DNA from 3 places in the Streptomyces sp. NPDC053431 genome. Region 1 is predicted to be linked to each of the others. Evidence: riboswitches for the same ligand, from Rfam matches in the RefSeq annotation. Region 1 holds a riboswitch; each other region holds the start of a gene.
The links. Region 1 has a riboswitch for cobalamin ahead of ACIGXE_RS00505 (ABC transporter substrate-binding protein). Riboswitches for the same ligand answer to the same signal wherever they lie in the genome.
Positions count from the first base shown of each region.

Region 1 (4,062 bases):
CTGGGCTTCTCCGACGCCGGCGACACCGCCTCGGTCACCCACCTGTGGAGCCTCGGCGGCTTCTTCGCCGGCAAGGACGGCATCTTCTCGACCCTGATGACCCTGCAGATGGTCATGTTCGCCTTCCTCGCGGTCGAGCTGGTCGGCGTGACGGCGGGCGAGTCGAAGGACCCGAAGACGGTCCTGCCGAAGGCGATCAACACCGTGCCGTGGCGCATCGCCGTCTTCTACGTCGGCGCGCTGATCATGATCCTGTCGGTCGTCCCGTGGACCGCGTTCAAGCCGGGCGTCAGCCCGTTCGTCGCGGCCTTCGAGAAGATGGGCCTCGGCATCGGCGCCGCCATCGTCAACTTCGTCGTCCTGACGGCGGCCCTGTCCTCCTGCAACTCGGGCATGTACTCCACCGGCCGCATGCTGCGCGACCTCGCGCTCAACGGTCAGGGCCCGAAGGTCTTCACCAAGCTCACGAAGTCCGGCACCCCGCTGGTCGGCACCACCGTCTCGGCCGCGCTCATGACGGTCGGCGTCTGGATCAACTACCAGTGGCCCGGCGAGGCGTTCAACTACGTCGTCTCCTTCGCCACCATCTCCGGCATGTGGGCCTGGATCGTCATCCTGATCTGCCAGATCCGCTACCGGCTCAGGGCCGACCGCGGCGAGCTGCCGCAGTCCTCGTTCAAGGCGCCGGGCGGCATCTGGTTCAGCGTCTTCTCGCTGGCCTTCATCGGGATGGTCGTCGTGACCATGGGCATGGACAAGGACAACCGGGTCGCGCTGTACGGCGCGCCCGTCTGGGGCCTGATCCTCGCCGTCTCCTACCTGGTGCTCAAGGCCCGCAACCCCGAGGGCGCCGCCTTCGCCAAGCGCTCCTGACCAGCACCGTCTCGGCATTCGGGCCGTCTCGTACCACTCCTCGGTACGGGGCGGCCCGTCTGCTTATCCTGTCGGCATGCTGACCATCACCCGAGCCCTGTACGACCAGATCGTGGAACACTCCCGCGCGGACCACCCCGACGAGGCCTGCGGCGTGGTCGCGGGACCGGTCGGCACGGGCCGCCCCGAGCGCTTCATCCCCATGCTGAACGCCGCGCGCTCGCCCACCTTCTACGAGTTCGACTCCGGCGACCTGCTGAAGCTCTACCGGGACATGGACGACCGGGACGAGGAGCCCGTGATCGTCTACCACTCGCACACGGCGACCGAGGCCTACCCGTCCCGTACGGACATCTCCTACGCCAACGAGCCGAACGCCCACTACGTCCTGGTCTCCACCGCCGACACCGACGGCGCGGGCCCCTTCCAGTTCCGCTCGTACACGATCGTCGACGGCGTCGTGACGGAGGAAGAGGTCAAGGTCGTCGAGGCGTACGAGTGACCGTGCGGATGATCATGCGAGACTGAGCGCGACCAACGGGCGGCAGGAACCAGGAAGCCGGTGCGAATCCGGCACGGTCCCGCCACTGTGACCATCCCTCCCGGGGTGGAAGCCAGGAACTGACCTGCCGCCTTCCCACCGCCGATCGGGGACGCGGAGATCCCCGTCAGGAGGATCGTTCCGTCATGCCCTGGCGCCGTACGTCGCTGCTGCCCGCCGTCGCACTGACCGCCCTGCTCGCCGCCTGCGCGGCCCCCGCCGCCCCACCCGCGGCCGCGCCCGCGCCCGGCTTCCCCTACACCGTCACCAACTGCGGCGTGACGACCACCTACCAGGCCCCGCCGCGGCGCGCGGTGACCATGAACCAGCACGTCACCGAGGTCATGCTCGCCCTCGGCCTGGAGAAGTCCCTGGTCGGCACCGCCTACCTGGACGACGCGATCCTCCCCGCCTACCGCGGGGCCTACGACGCCGTCCCCGTGCTCGCGAAGGAGTACCCCTCCAAGGAGGCGCTGCTCGCCGCGAACCCCGACTTCGTCTACGGCGGATACGCCTCCGCCTTCGACCCCACGGCCGGCCGCGGCCGGGCGGACCTGGAGCGCTCCGGCATCGCCACCCGGCTCAACACCGAGTACTGCCCCGGCGGCCGCGGCTCCCTGGCCGACCTCTACCGCGAGGTCGACGAGGTCGGCCGCACCTTCGGCGCCGCCGACCGGGCCGCGGCCTGGGTCGCCACGGCGAAGAACACCGTCGCCGCCGCCGAGAAGACCCTCAGGGGCGTCGCCCCCGTCTCCGTCTTCGTCTACGACAGCGGCGACAAGACCGCGTTCACCGCCGGCGGCAAGGGCATCGGCAACGAGATCATCACCCGGGCCGGCGGCCGCAACGTCTTCGCCGACCTCGACAAGGCCTTCGGCGACGCCACCTGGGAACAGGTCGTCGCCCGCGGGCCCGAGGTCATCGTGATCTACGACTACGGCGCCACCACCGTCGAACAGAAGAAGCGGCGCCTCCTCGACGACCCCGCCCTGCGCGAGGTCCCCGCGATCAAGAACCGCCGCTTCGCCGTCATGCCGCTCTCCGACACGGTCCTCGGCGTCCGGGCCCCCGCCGCCGTCGGCAAGCTCGCCGCCCAGCTGCACCCCGCGCGATGACCCCGGCGAAGCGCTGCCCGGCCGTGGTCGCCGGGCTGCTCGTGGCGCTCGCCGCGGCCGTCGTGGCCTCGCTCGCGCTCGGCTCCGTCCGCGTCCCGCCCGGCCAGGTGCTCGACGCCCTGACCGGGCGGGCCGGGCCCTCCCCGTACCGGACGATCGTGCTCGACGTACGACTGCCCCGGGTGCTGCTCGGCGCGATCGTCGGCGCCGGGCTCGCCGTCGTCGGAGCCGTCCTCCAGGCCCTCGTCCGCAACCGGCTCGCCGACCCCTTCCTCCTCGGGATCTCCTCCGGGGCCTCCGCCGGCGCCGTGTGCGTGCTGGTCCTCGGCGTGGCCGGCGGCGTCTCCACCGGCGTCGCCCTGCCCGCCGGGGCCTTCGCCGGCGCCCTGCTCTCGCTCGTCCTCGTCTACGCCCTCGCCCGGCGCGGCGGCACCCTCACCGGCGCCCGGCTCGTGCTCGCCGGCGTCGCCGTCTCCTACATCCTGTCCGCGCTCACCACCCTGCTCATGGTCGTCGCGGGCCGGCCCGAGCAGTTCCAGGAGGCGCTGTTCTGGTCCCTCGGCGGCCTCGGCAGCGCCCGCTGGGACGGCCTCCTGCTGCCCGCCGCCGTCCTCGCCCTCGGCATCGGCCTGCTGCTCACCCTCGCCCGGCCGCTCGACCTGCTGCTCGTCGGCGAGGAGGGCGCCACCGTCCTCGGCCTGGACACCACCCGCTTCCGCGCCGTCGTCTTCGTCCTCGCCTCCCTGGTCACCGCCGTCATGGTCGCGGCCAGCGGCGCCGTCGGCTTCGTCGGCCTGATGGTCCCGCACGCCGCCCGCACGGCCGTCGGCGCACCGCACCGCCGGCTCCTCCCGGTCGCCGCCCTCGGCGGCGCGCTCGCCCTGGTCCTCGCCGACCTCGCCGCCCGGACCGTCGCCGCGCCCCAGGACATCCCCGTCGGCGTCCTCACCGCGCTCACCGGCGGCCCGTTCTTCCTCTGGCTGATGCGCCGCCGCCCGGAAGGAGTGACGGCATGACCGGACTGCGCGTCCAGGGGATGGCGTACCGGAACCGGCTGCACGCCGCCGACCTCGTGGTGCGTCCCGGCGAGACCGTCGGCCTCGTCGGCCCCAACGGCAGCGGCAAGACCACCCTGCTGCGCTGCGTCTACGGCACCCTCGCGCCCACCGCGGGCCGCGCCCTCCTCGACGGCGCCGACCTGCTCGCGATGGGGCCCCGGGCGCGGGCCCGCCGGGTCGCGACCGTCCCGCAGGAGAGCGCCGCCGAGTTCGAGCTGACCGTCCGCGAGCTCGTGGCCCTCGGCCGCTCCCCGCACAAGCGCTTCTGGCAGGGCGACAGCGCGGCCGACCTGGCCCGGGCGGACGCGGCCCTGGCCCGGGTCGGCATCGCGGACCTCGCCGAGCGCCCGTACCCCGGCCTCTCCGGCGGGGAGCGGCAGCGCGCCCTGGTCGCCCGCGCGCTCGTCCAGGAGCCCGAGCTGCTCGTCCTCGACGAGCCCACCAACCACCTGGACATCCGCTACCAGCTGGAGAT
Region 1 is NZ_JBITXX010000001.1:128,782-132,843, forward strand. Features, by position in the region: gene ACIGXE_RS00495 (amino acid permease) at 1-873, shown strand, start outside; gene ACIGXE_RS00500 (Mov34/MPN/PAD-1 family protein) at 950-1,375, shown strand; cobalamin riboswitch at 1,377-1,518, shown strand; gene ACIGXE_RS00505 (ABC transporter substrate-binding protein) at 1,561-2,529, shown strand; gene ACIGXE_RS00510 (FecCD family ABC transporter permease) at 2,526-3,545, shown strand; gene ACIGXE_RS00515 (ABC transporter ATP-binding protein) at 3,542-4,062, shown strand, end outside.

Region 2 (4,062 bases), 1.1 Mb from region 1:
CCTCGCGGAGGAAGGCGCGGCGGAAGGCGTCGCTCTCCAGGGAGCCGTGCCAGTGGGTGCCCCAGACCGCGCCGACCCGGCAGCCGTCGAGGAAGGGGTCTCCGCCGAGGACCTCGGCCACGCCGTGGTGGATCTCGTAGCCCTCGACCCGCTCGCCGAGCGCTTCGCCGACCGGTCGGGCCAGGGTCTTCTCGGGCGCGAACCGGACCCGTACGGGCAGCAGGCCGAGGCCGTCGACGGTGCCCGCCTTCGACTCGACCTCGTCCTCGATGCGCTCGCCGAGGGCCTGGAAGCCGCCGCAGATGCCGAGCACCGGGCGCCCCTCCGCGGCCCGCCGGACCAGCGCGTCGGCGAGGCCGCGCTCGCGCAGCCAGGCCAGCGCCCTCACCGTGCCGCGCGTCCCCGGCACCACGACCAGGTCGGCGTCGACGAGTTCCTCGGGCCGGTCCACGAAGCGCACGACGACGCCCGGTTCGGCGGCGAGCGCGTCGACGTCGGTGAAGTTGGACATCAGCGGGACGGCGCAGACGGCGACCCGCAGCACGTCCTCGCCCAGCGGCGGCGCCACGACCGACTCGCGTACGGCCCCGCGCAGCGACACCCGCAGGCCGTCCTCCTCGTCGATGCCGAGTCCGTGCGCGTACGGCAGGACGCCGAAGGTCGGGCGCCCGGTGAGGCCGTGCAGCATGTCGAGTCCGGGTTCGAGCAGGGTCACGTCACCCCGGAACTTGTTCACGAGATAGCCCGCGACGAGCTCCTGGTCCTCGGGCGCGAGCAGCGCCGTCGTCCCGAAGAACTGGGCGAACACCCCGCCCCGGTCGATGTCGCCGACCACGACCACGGGCAGTCGCGCGGCCCGCGCGACGCCCATGTTCACGATGTCCGTGCGCCGCAGGTTGATCTCGGCCGGACTGCCCGCCCCTTCGCAGATCACGGCGTCGTACGTGCCCCGCAGCTCCTCCAGGCATGCCAGGACCGGCTCGAACAGCTCCTGCTGCCGGCCCCCGTGGTAGCCGCGGGCGCTGAGCTCGCCGACCGGCCTGCCCATGAGGACCACCTGGCTGGAGCGGTCGCTGCCGGGCTTGAGCAGCACCGGGTTCATCAGCGCGCTCGGCTCGACCCGCGCCGCCTGCGCCTGCATGGCCTGGGCGCGCCCGATCTCCGCGCCGTCCCGCGTGACGAAGGAGTTGAGGGACATGTTCTGCCCCTTGAACGGCGCGACCTTCAGGCCCTGCCGGACCAGCCACCGGCAGATGCCGGCCGTGACGACGCTCTTGCCCGCGTCGGACGTGGTCCCGGCGACGAGCAGCCCCCCACCCCTCATGCGTTCCTCCGCTTCCTCAGCGCGTGCGCGATGGTCCGGCCGCCCACACAGGCGGCCAGGGTCAGCCAGGTCACCCGGCGGGACAGCCGGACCGCCCGGTCGATGTCGGCCACGTCGACGGCCCGCCCCGCCCCGTTGAGCACCGGCCGGTGCTCGATCCGCCCGCCGTACGACAGGGTGCCGCCGAGCCGTACGCCGAGGGCCCCGGCGAACGAGGCCTCCACCGGCCCCGCGTTGGGGCTCGGATGCCTCCCGGCGTCCTCGCGCCAGGCCTTCAGGGCCCCGCGCGGGTTCCCCCCGGCGACGGTGGTGAGGACGGCGGTGAGCCGGGCGCCCGGCCAGCCGGCGAGGTCGTCGAGGCGGGCCGAGGCCCAGCCGAAGCGCCGGTAGCGGGGGGAGCGGTGGCCGACCATGGCGTCCAGGGTGTTCACCGCCCGGAAGCCGAGCAGGCCCGGCACGCCCGCGACCGCCCCCCAGAAGAGGGCGCCCACGACGGCGTCGGAGGTGTTCTCGGCGACGGACTCGACGACCGCGCGGGCCATCGCGGGACCGTCGAGCGCCTGCGGGTCGCGGCCGACCAGGTGCGGCATCCGTGCCCGGGCCGCCTCCAGGTCGCCGGCCCCGAGCGCCCCGCCGATCGCGCGGGCCTCGCGCCCCAGGGTCGTTCCGCCGACGACGGCCCACACGGAGGCGGCGGTCAGGGCGACGGAGGCGGCGCGGCTGCCGCGCGCGGTGCGGGCGGCGAGGGCGCCGAGCGCCACGGTTCCGCCGGCGCAGACCGCGGTGTGGAGGGCGCCGCGGCCGCGGTCGTCGCGCCACAGGACGCGTTCGACCGCGCCGGCCGCCCGGCCGAACGCGGCGACGGGATGGCCGCGGCGCGGATCGCCCACGAGCAGGTCGACGGCGAGGCCGGCGGCCGCTCCGTACGCGAAGACGGCGGGGGCACGGGAGGGTCTGGGGCCGCGGCCGGGCATGGCACTGTGTCCTCACTCAGGGTCCGCGCCCTGGCTCGACGTGACCGGCGGCGAGAGTTCCTGACTCCCGGCCCGTCGGGGCCGGTCACAGTGGCGGGACCGTGCCGGATTCGCACCGGACTTCCTCTGCTTGCCGCCGTAATGGCTCCGGAAGTCCACCACGGCCCGCGAACACCCGTCAACTCACCCTTGACCTGCGTCGTGTCACTGTGCGAAGCACCACAAACACGGCGGCCGGGCGGTCCCGCACCCGTGGGTGAGGGGCCGCCCGGCCGGTGGGCCCGTCGAGCGTCAGACGACGATCAGGTAGATGCCGTACGCGACGGCCGCCGCGCAGAGCGTGAAGCAGAGGTAGGCGCCGGTACGGGCCAGGGTGGCGGAGCCGCCGGCGGCCGCGGCCTGCTCCTGCTTGCCGAGTCCGACGACACCGAGGGTGAAGAGGCCCACGAGGGCGACGGTCGCCACGAGGCTGACTCCGAAGACGGAGCCGAGAGCTGCCCAGTCGATCTTCATGCTTGGTTCCAGTTCCTTAGACCGCGGCGGCGGGGGCCGGGGGAGCGGCCGGGTCCGTCGGGCCCGGGGCGGGGATGGTGGTCTTCAGGTCCGCGTCCGCGACGGCGGCGACGGAGCCGGCCGGCGGCGGGGTGACGGCCGCGATGGCGGTGGTGACGACACCCGCGGGCTCGGTGTCGGTCTCGACGTCGTTGACGTTGGTGTGGTCGACGACCTGGCGGCGCGAGACGAGCCAGATGCCGAGGCAGGAGGCGACCAGGAAGGCGGCGACGACGTAGACGCCCCAGGCGCCCTGGCGGGCGACGTACTCGGCGCCCGCGCCGACCAGACCGGCGGCCGGCAGGGTCAGGCCCCAGGCGACGAACATGCGGGTGGCGGTCGACCAGCGGACGACACCGCCCTTGCGGCCGAGACCCGCGCCCATGACGCCACCCGAGACGACGTGGGTGGTGGAGAGCGAGAAGCCGAGGTGGGAGGAGGCCAGGATGGTCGTGGCCGCGCTGGTCTGGGCGGCGAAGCCCTGCTGCGGCTGGAGGTCCGTGAGCCCCTTGCCCATCGTGCGGATGATGCGCCAGCCGCCGAGGTAGGTGCCGAGCGCGATCGCCAGGCCGGCCGAGACGATGACCCAGACGGGCGGGTTGGCGCCCGGGGAGAGGACGCCGCCGGCGACCAGGGCGAGCGTGATGATGCCCATGGTCTTCTGGGCGTCGTTGGTGCCGTGGGCGAGGGAGACGAGACCGGCGGAGGCGATCTGACCGGCCCGGTAGCCCTTCTCCGTCGCCCCGGCGTCCGCGTTCCGGCCGAGGCGGTACGTCAGGCGGGAGCCGAGCATCGAGGCGACGCCGGCCACCACGGGGGCGGCGACCGCCGGGAGGAGGACCTTCGTCACGACGACGTCGCCGTTCACGCCGCTGACGCCGATCGAGGCGACGGTCGCGCCGATGAGGCCGCCCATCAGGGCGTGGGAGGAGCTGGACGGCAGTCCGACCAGCCAGGTCACCAGGTTCCAGAGGATCGCGCCGACGAGCGCGGCGAGGATGACTTCGGGCTGGATGCCCTCCTCGTTCACCAGTCCCTTGGAGATCGTCTTGGCGACCTCCACCGACAGGAACGCGCCGACGAGGTTCAGCACGGCGGACATGGCCACCGCCGTCTTGGGCTTGAGGGCACCGGTCGAGATGGTCGTGGCCATCGCGTTGGCGGTGTCGTGGAAACCGTTCGTGAAATCGAACACGAGAGCTGTCACGACCA
Region 2 is NZ_JBITXX010000001.1:1,267,770-1,271,831, forward strand. Features, by position in the region: gene ACIGXE_RS05635 (cobyric acid synthase) at 1-1,324, opposite strand, end outside; gene ACIGXE_RS05640 (cobalamin biosynthesis protein) at 1,321-2,298, opposite strand; cobalamin riboswitch at 2,330-2,451, opposite strand; gene ACIGXE_RS05645 (hypothetical protein) at 2,590-2,811, opposite strand; gene ACIGXE_RS05650 (anion permease) at 2,828-4,062, opposite strand, start outside.
Region 2: it holds a riboswitch for cobalamin, as region 1 does, so the genes downstream of both, ACIGXE_RS05640 (cobalamin biosynthesis protein) here and ACIGXE_RS00505 (ABC transporter substrate-binding protein) in region 1, are expected to answer to the same signal.

Region 3 (4,062 bases), on a different contig from region 1:
GGGCACCGGGCGCTCGGCGAGCTCCCGGAGCCGGGTCCGGGCGGCCCGGATGCGGCTCGCCGCCCCGTGCGCCCGTGACCGGGCCCGGAAGGCGCCGGCGCCGCTGAACGCGGCAGGGGCCTTGCGCGGGATGCGGGAGAAGCGGTCGACGGTGCTGTCGGCGATGCCCGCGTACCGGCTCCGCTCGGCCTGCCACTCCTCGTACTCCCGCTCCCGGCGGGCCCGTTCGGCCGCCCGGCCGGCCAGGTAGCCGGCGTAGCCGTTGCCGTACCGCCGGACCGTCCGGGTCTCGTGGTCCACCTCCAGGACGGCGGTGGTGACCCGGTCGAGGAAGGCCCGGTCGTGGGTGACGGCGACGACCGTGCCCCGGTGGGCGCGCAGCCGCTCCTCCAGCCAGCCGACGGCCTCGTCGTCGAGGTCGTTGGTGGGCTCGTCGAGGAGCAGCAGTTCGGGGTCGGCGGCGAGGGTCGCGGCGAGCGCGAGCCGGGAACGCCGGCCGCCGGAGAGGGTGCCGAGCGGGCGGTCCCGGTCGAGCGGCGCGCGCTCGCCGAGCCGCCGGAGCACGGTCTCCACGCGCCGGTCGGCGCCCTCGCCGCCGCGGGCCTCGTAGGCGGCGAGCAGCTCGGCGTACCCGTCGAGGTCGCCGGTCGCGGCGAGCGCGGCCTCGGCCTCCCGGATGCGCCGCTCCAGTTCCCGTACGCCGGCGAGCGCCCGGTCGACCGCGTCGCCGACCGTGGCGGTGCCGGGCAGGTCCAGGGCCTGGGCGAGGTGGCCGACGCCACCGGGGGACTCGACGGTGACGGTGCCGTGGTCGGGGCGTTCGGCGCCGGCGAGGAGTCGCAGGAGCGTGGACTTCCCGGAGCCGTTGTCGCCGACGACGCCGAGGCGTTCGCCGGCCTGGACGGTGAGCGAGACCCGGTCGAGGACGAGCCGGTCGTGGACGTACCGGTCGTCGAAGCGCCGGGTGACGTCGGTGAGTCGGACATGGAACAAGGGCGACCTCCTCGGGAGCACGAGATCAGGGGGACGAGACGTCTCGTCTCGTTATGCGGCCACCGTACGCCTCCGACGGGTACCTCGCAAGACGTTTCGTCTCGCCTGGGGGCGCCCGGCGCGCCCGCGGTTCAGCTCACCGGCCCGCCCTCCGCTCAGCTCACCGGCGCGCCAGCGGTTCAGCCCACCGGCACGCCCGCCGCGCAGCTCACCGGCCCGCGGCTCAGCTCACCGGCGCGCCCAGGCGCACGTTCCAGCGCCCCGACCGGCCCGACAGCTCGACGCGCTCCAGCGGGCGCACGTCGAGGCGCCAGAAGACCGCCTCCGGCGCGCCGAGGGCGTGGGCGACGGCCGCGCGGACCACGTCCGGCTCCGTGAACGCGAGGACGGTGCCCGGCTCCAGGGCGTCCATCCAGGCGGCGACCCGGGCGCGCAGCTCGCGCAGCGACTCGCCGCCGTGCGGGGCGGCCGCGGGATCGGAGAGCCAGGCGGCCACCGACTCCGGTTCCTCGGTGGTGAGTTCGTCCAGGCCACGGCCCCGCCACCGGCCCATCGCGCAACCCGCGAGCGCCGGTTCGGCGGGCACCTCGGTGAGGCCGAGGACCCCGGCCGTCCCCTCGCACCGGGCGGACGGCGAACGGACCAGGCGCACCCGGGGCGCCGGGCACAGCGGGTCGAACCGCTTGTCGCGCAGGGGCTCCAGCGGTCCGTCGTCGTCGAACCGCGCCTCGCGCAGTGCCCTGTTCATGGCGGGCGCGATCAGGGAGAGGTGCACGGTCATGGGTGATACATCCCTCAGCGTTCCGGGCGGTCTTGGCGTGTTGTGATCGGCGCGGTACCGTCAGTCGACATTTCCATATGAACGACGACGGCGAGACGGAAGTCCGGTGAGAGTCCGGCACGGTCGCGCCACTGTGAGCCGTCCCCAGCCCGTGGACGGTGAGTCAGACCCGACGACCGTCGTCGCGCACCACCGTATGGGACGCGAGTTCCCGAGGAGGTTCCACCATGGCCGAGGCCATTGCGTCGCCCGCCGTTCCGTCCACCCCCGCCGTCACGGTCCCGGTCACGCTGCCGGTCCGTGCCGTGCTTCCCTGGGCGGCGTTCGCCGGCATCCTGATGCTCGTCGCGCTCTACTTCGTCGGCGCGGAGCAGGGTGCCCTGTCCGTGTTCGCGGGCAGCGACGTGCACGAGTGGGTGCACGACGGGCGCCACCTGCTCGGTTTCCCCTGCCACTGAGGGGTCACCGCGCACATGTCGTCCCCCGCCAACGTCCCCACCGCGCCCACGGGCACGCTCGTGGGGCGACTCCTGGTCCGCGGCCTGCTCGCGGGCCTGATCGCCGGACTGTTCGCCTTCGCCGTCGCCTACGTCGCCGGTGAGCCGTCCGTCAACGCCTCGATCGCCGTCGAGGAGGCCGCCGCCAAGGCCGAGCCGGCGGCGCACGACCACGGCCACGACCACGGCGCGAACGGAGCGGCCACCCAGGCCGATTCCGAGGAGGAGATCGTCAGCCGGGACCTGCAGTCCACCGCGGGTCTCGCCACCGGCGTACTCGTCTACGGCGTGGCCCTCGGCGGGATCGCGTCCCTGGCGTTCTGCTTCGTCCTGGGCCGGGTCGGCCGGTTCACCCCGAAGGCCACCGCGGCGCTCGTCGCGGCGGCGGCCTTCACCACGGTCTACCTGGTGCCGTTCCTGAAGTACCCGGCGACCCCTCCGGCCGTCGGCAACCCGGACACCATCGGGAAGCGCACCACGCTCTTCTTCCTGATGATCCTGCTGAGCGTGCTGCTCGGCATCGCCGCGGTCGTCGCGGGCCGCCGGCTCGCGCCGCGCCTCGGCAACTGGAACGCCACCGTCGTCGCGGGCCTCGGCTTCGTCGCCGTGGTCGGGATCGCCTGCGCGTTCCTGCCCGGCAACGAGGACGCGGTGGCCGGCACCTTCCCGGCCGCCGTGCTGTGGGAGTTCCGGCTCGCGACCCTGGGCATCCAGGCCGCCCTGTGGGTGGCCTTCGGACTCGCCTTCGGGCTGCTCGCGGAACGGCTGCTCGCACCGCCCGCCCGGGCGGCGCAGGCGGCCCAGGCGCCCGCCCCGGCCGCCTGACCCCGCGCCGTGACACGACGACCGGCCCCGTACACCGCTGAGGCGTACGGGGCCGGTCGTTTCGGTCCGGAGCAGTAGCCGGTGCAGGAGCAGGAGCGGGAGCAGGCGCCGGAGCCCGAGCCGGAGCCCCAGCCGGAGCCCGAGCCGGGTCGGAGCCGGGGCCCGAGCCGGAGCAGGCGGCTACGCGAGCTCGCGCACCGGGGCGCCGCTCAGGAAGGCCTCGATGTCCTCGACGGCCTGCCCGAAGTAGCGGGCGTAGTTGTCCTCCGTCACATACCCCAGGTGCGGCAGCGCGAGCACGTTCGGCAGGGTGCGCAGCGGGTCGTCGGCGGGCAGCGGCTCGGTCTCGTACACGTCCAGGCCCGCCCCCGCGATCCCGCCCTCGCGCAGCACCCGCACCAGCGCCGGACCGTCGACCAGACCCGCCCGCGAGGTGTTGACCAGATACGCGCCCGGGCGCATCGCCCGCAGCTCCGGCTCCCCGAGCAGGCCGCGGGTGCGGTCGGAGAGCACCAGGTGGAGGGAGACGACGTCGGCGGCGCCGAGCAGCTCGTGGAGCGAGGCCGCCCGGCGTACCCCGTGCCCGGCCGCGCGCTCGTCGGTGAGGTTCGGGCTCCAGGCGGTCACGTCCATGCCGAAGGCCTGCCCGATCCGCGCCACCCGGCCGCCGATCCTGCCGAGCCCGACGAGACCGAGGGTGCGGCCCGCCAGGTCCGTGCCGACCGTCGACTGCCACGGCCCGCCGTCCCGCATCGCCCGGCTCTCCGTGTGCACCTGCCGGGCGAGTCCCAGGATCAGGGCCCAGGTCAGCTCCGTGGGCGGTACGGAACTGCTGTCCGTGCCGCAGACGGTGACGCCCCGTGCGCGGGCCGCCGCCAGGTCGATCGAGGCGTTGCGCATCCCCGAGGTGATCAGCAGCCGCAGCCGCGGCAGCCGGGCGAGCAGCGCGGCGTCGACCGGGGTCCG
Region 3 is NZ_JBITXX010000003.1:394,191-398,252, forward strand. Features, by position in the region: gene abc-f (ribosomal protection-like ABC-F family protein) at 1-993, opposite strand, end outside; gene ACIGXE_RS11260 (histidine phosphatase family protein) at 1,217-1,774, opposite strand; cobalamin riboswitch at 1,826-1,966, shown strand; gene ACIGXE_RS11265 (CbtB-domain containing protein) at 2,002-2,232, shown strand; gene ACIGXE_RS11270 (CbtA family protein) at 2,248-3,096, shown strand; gene ACIGXE_RS11275 (D-2-hydroxyacid dehydrogenase family protein) at 3,277-4,062, opposite strand, start outside.
Region 3: it holds a riboswitch for cobalamin, as region 1 does, so the genes downstream of both, ACIGXE_RS11265 (CbtB-domain containing protein) here and ACIGXE_RS00505 (ABC transporter substrate-binding protein) in region 1, are expected to answer to the same signal.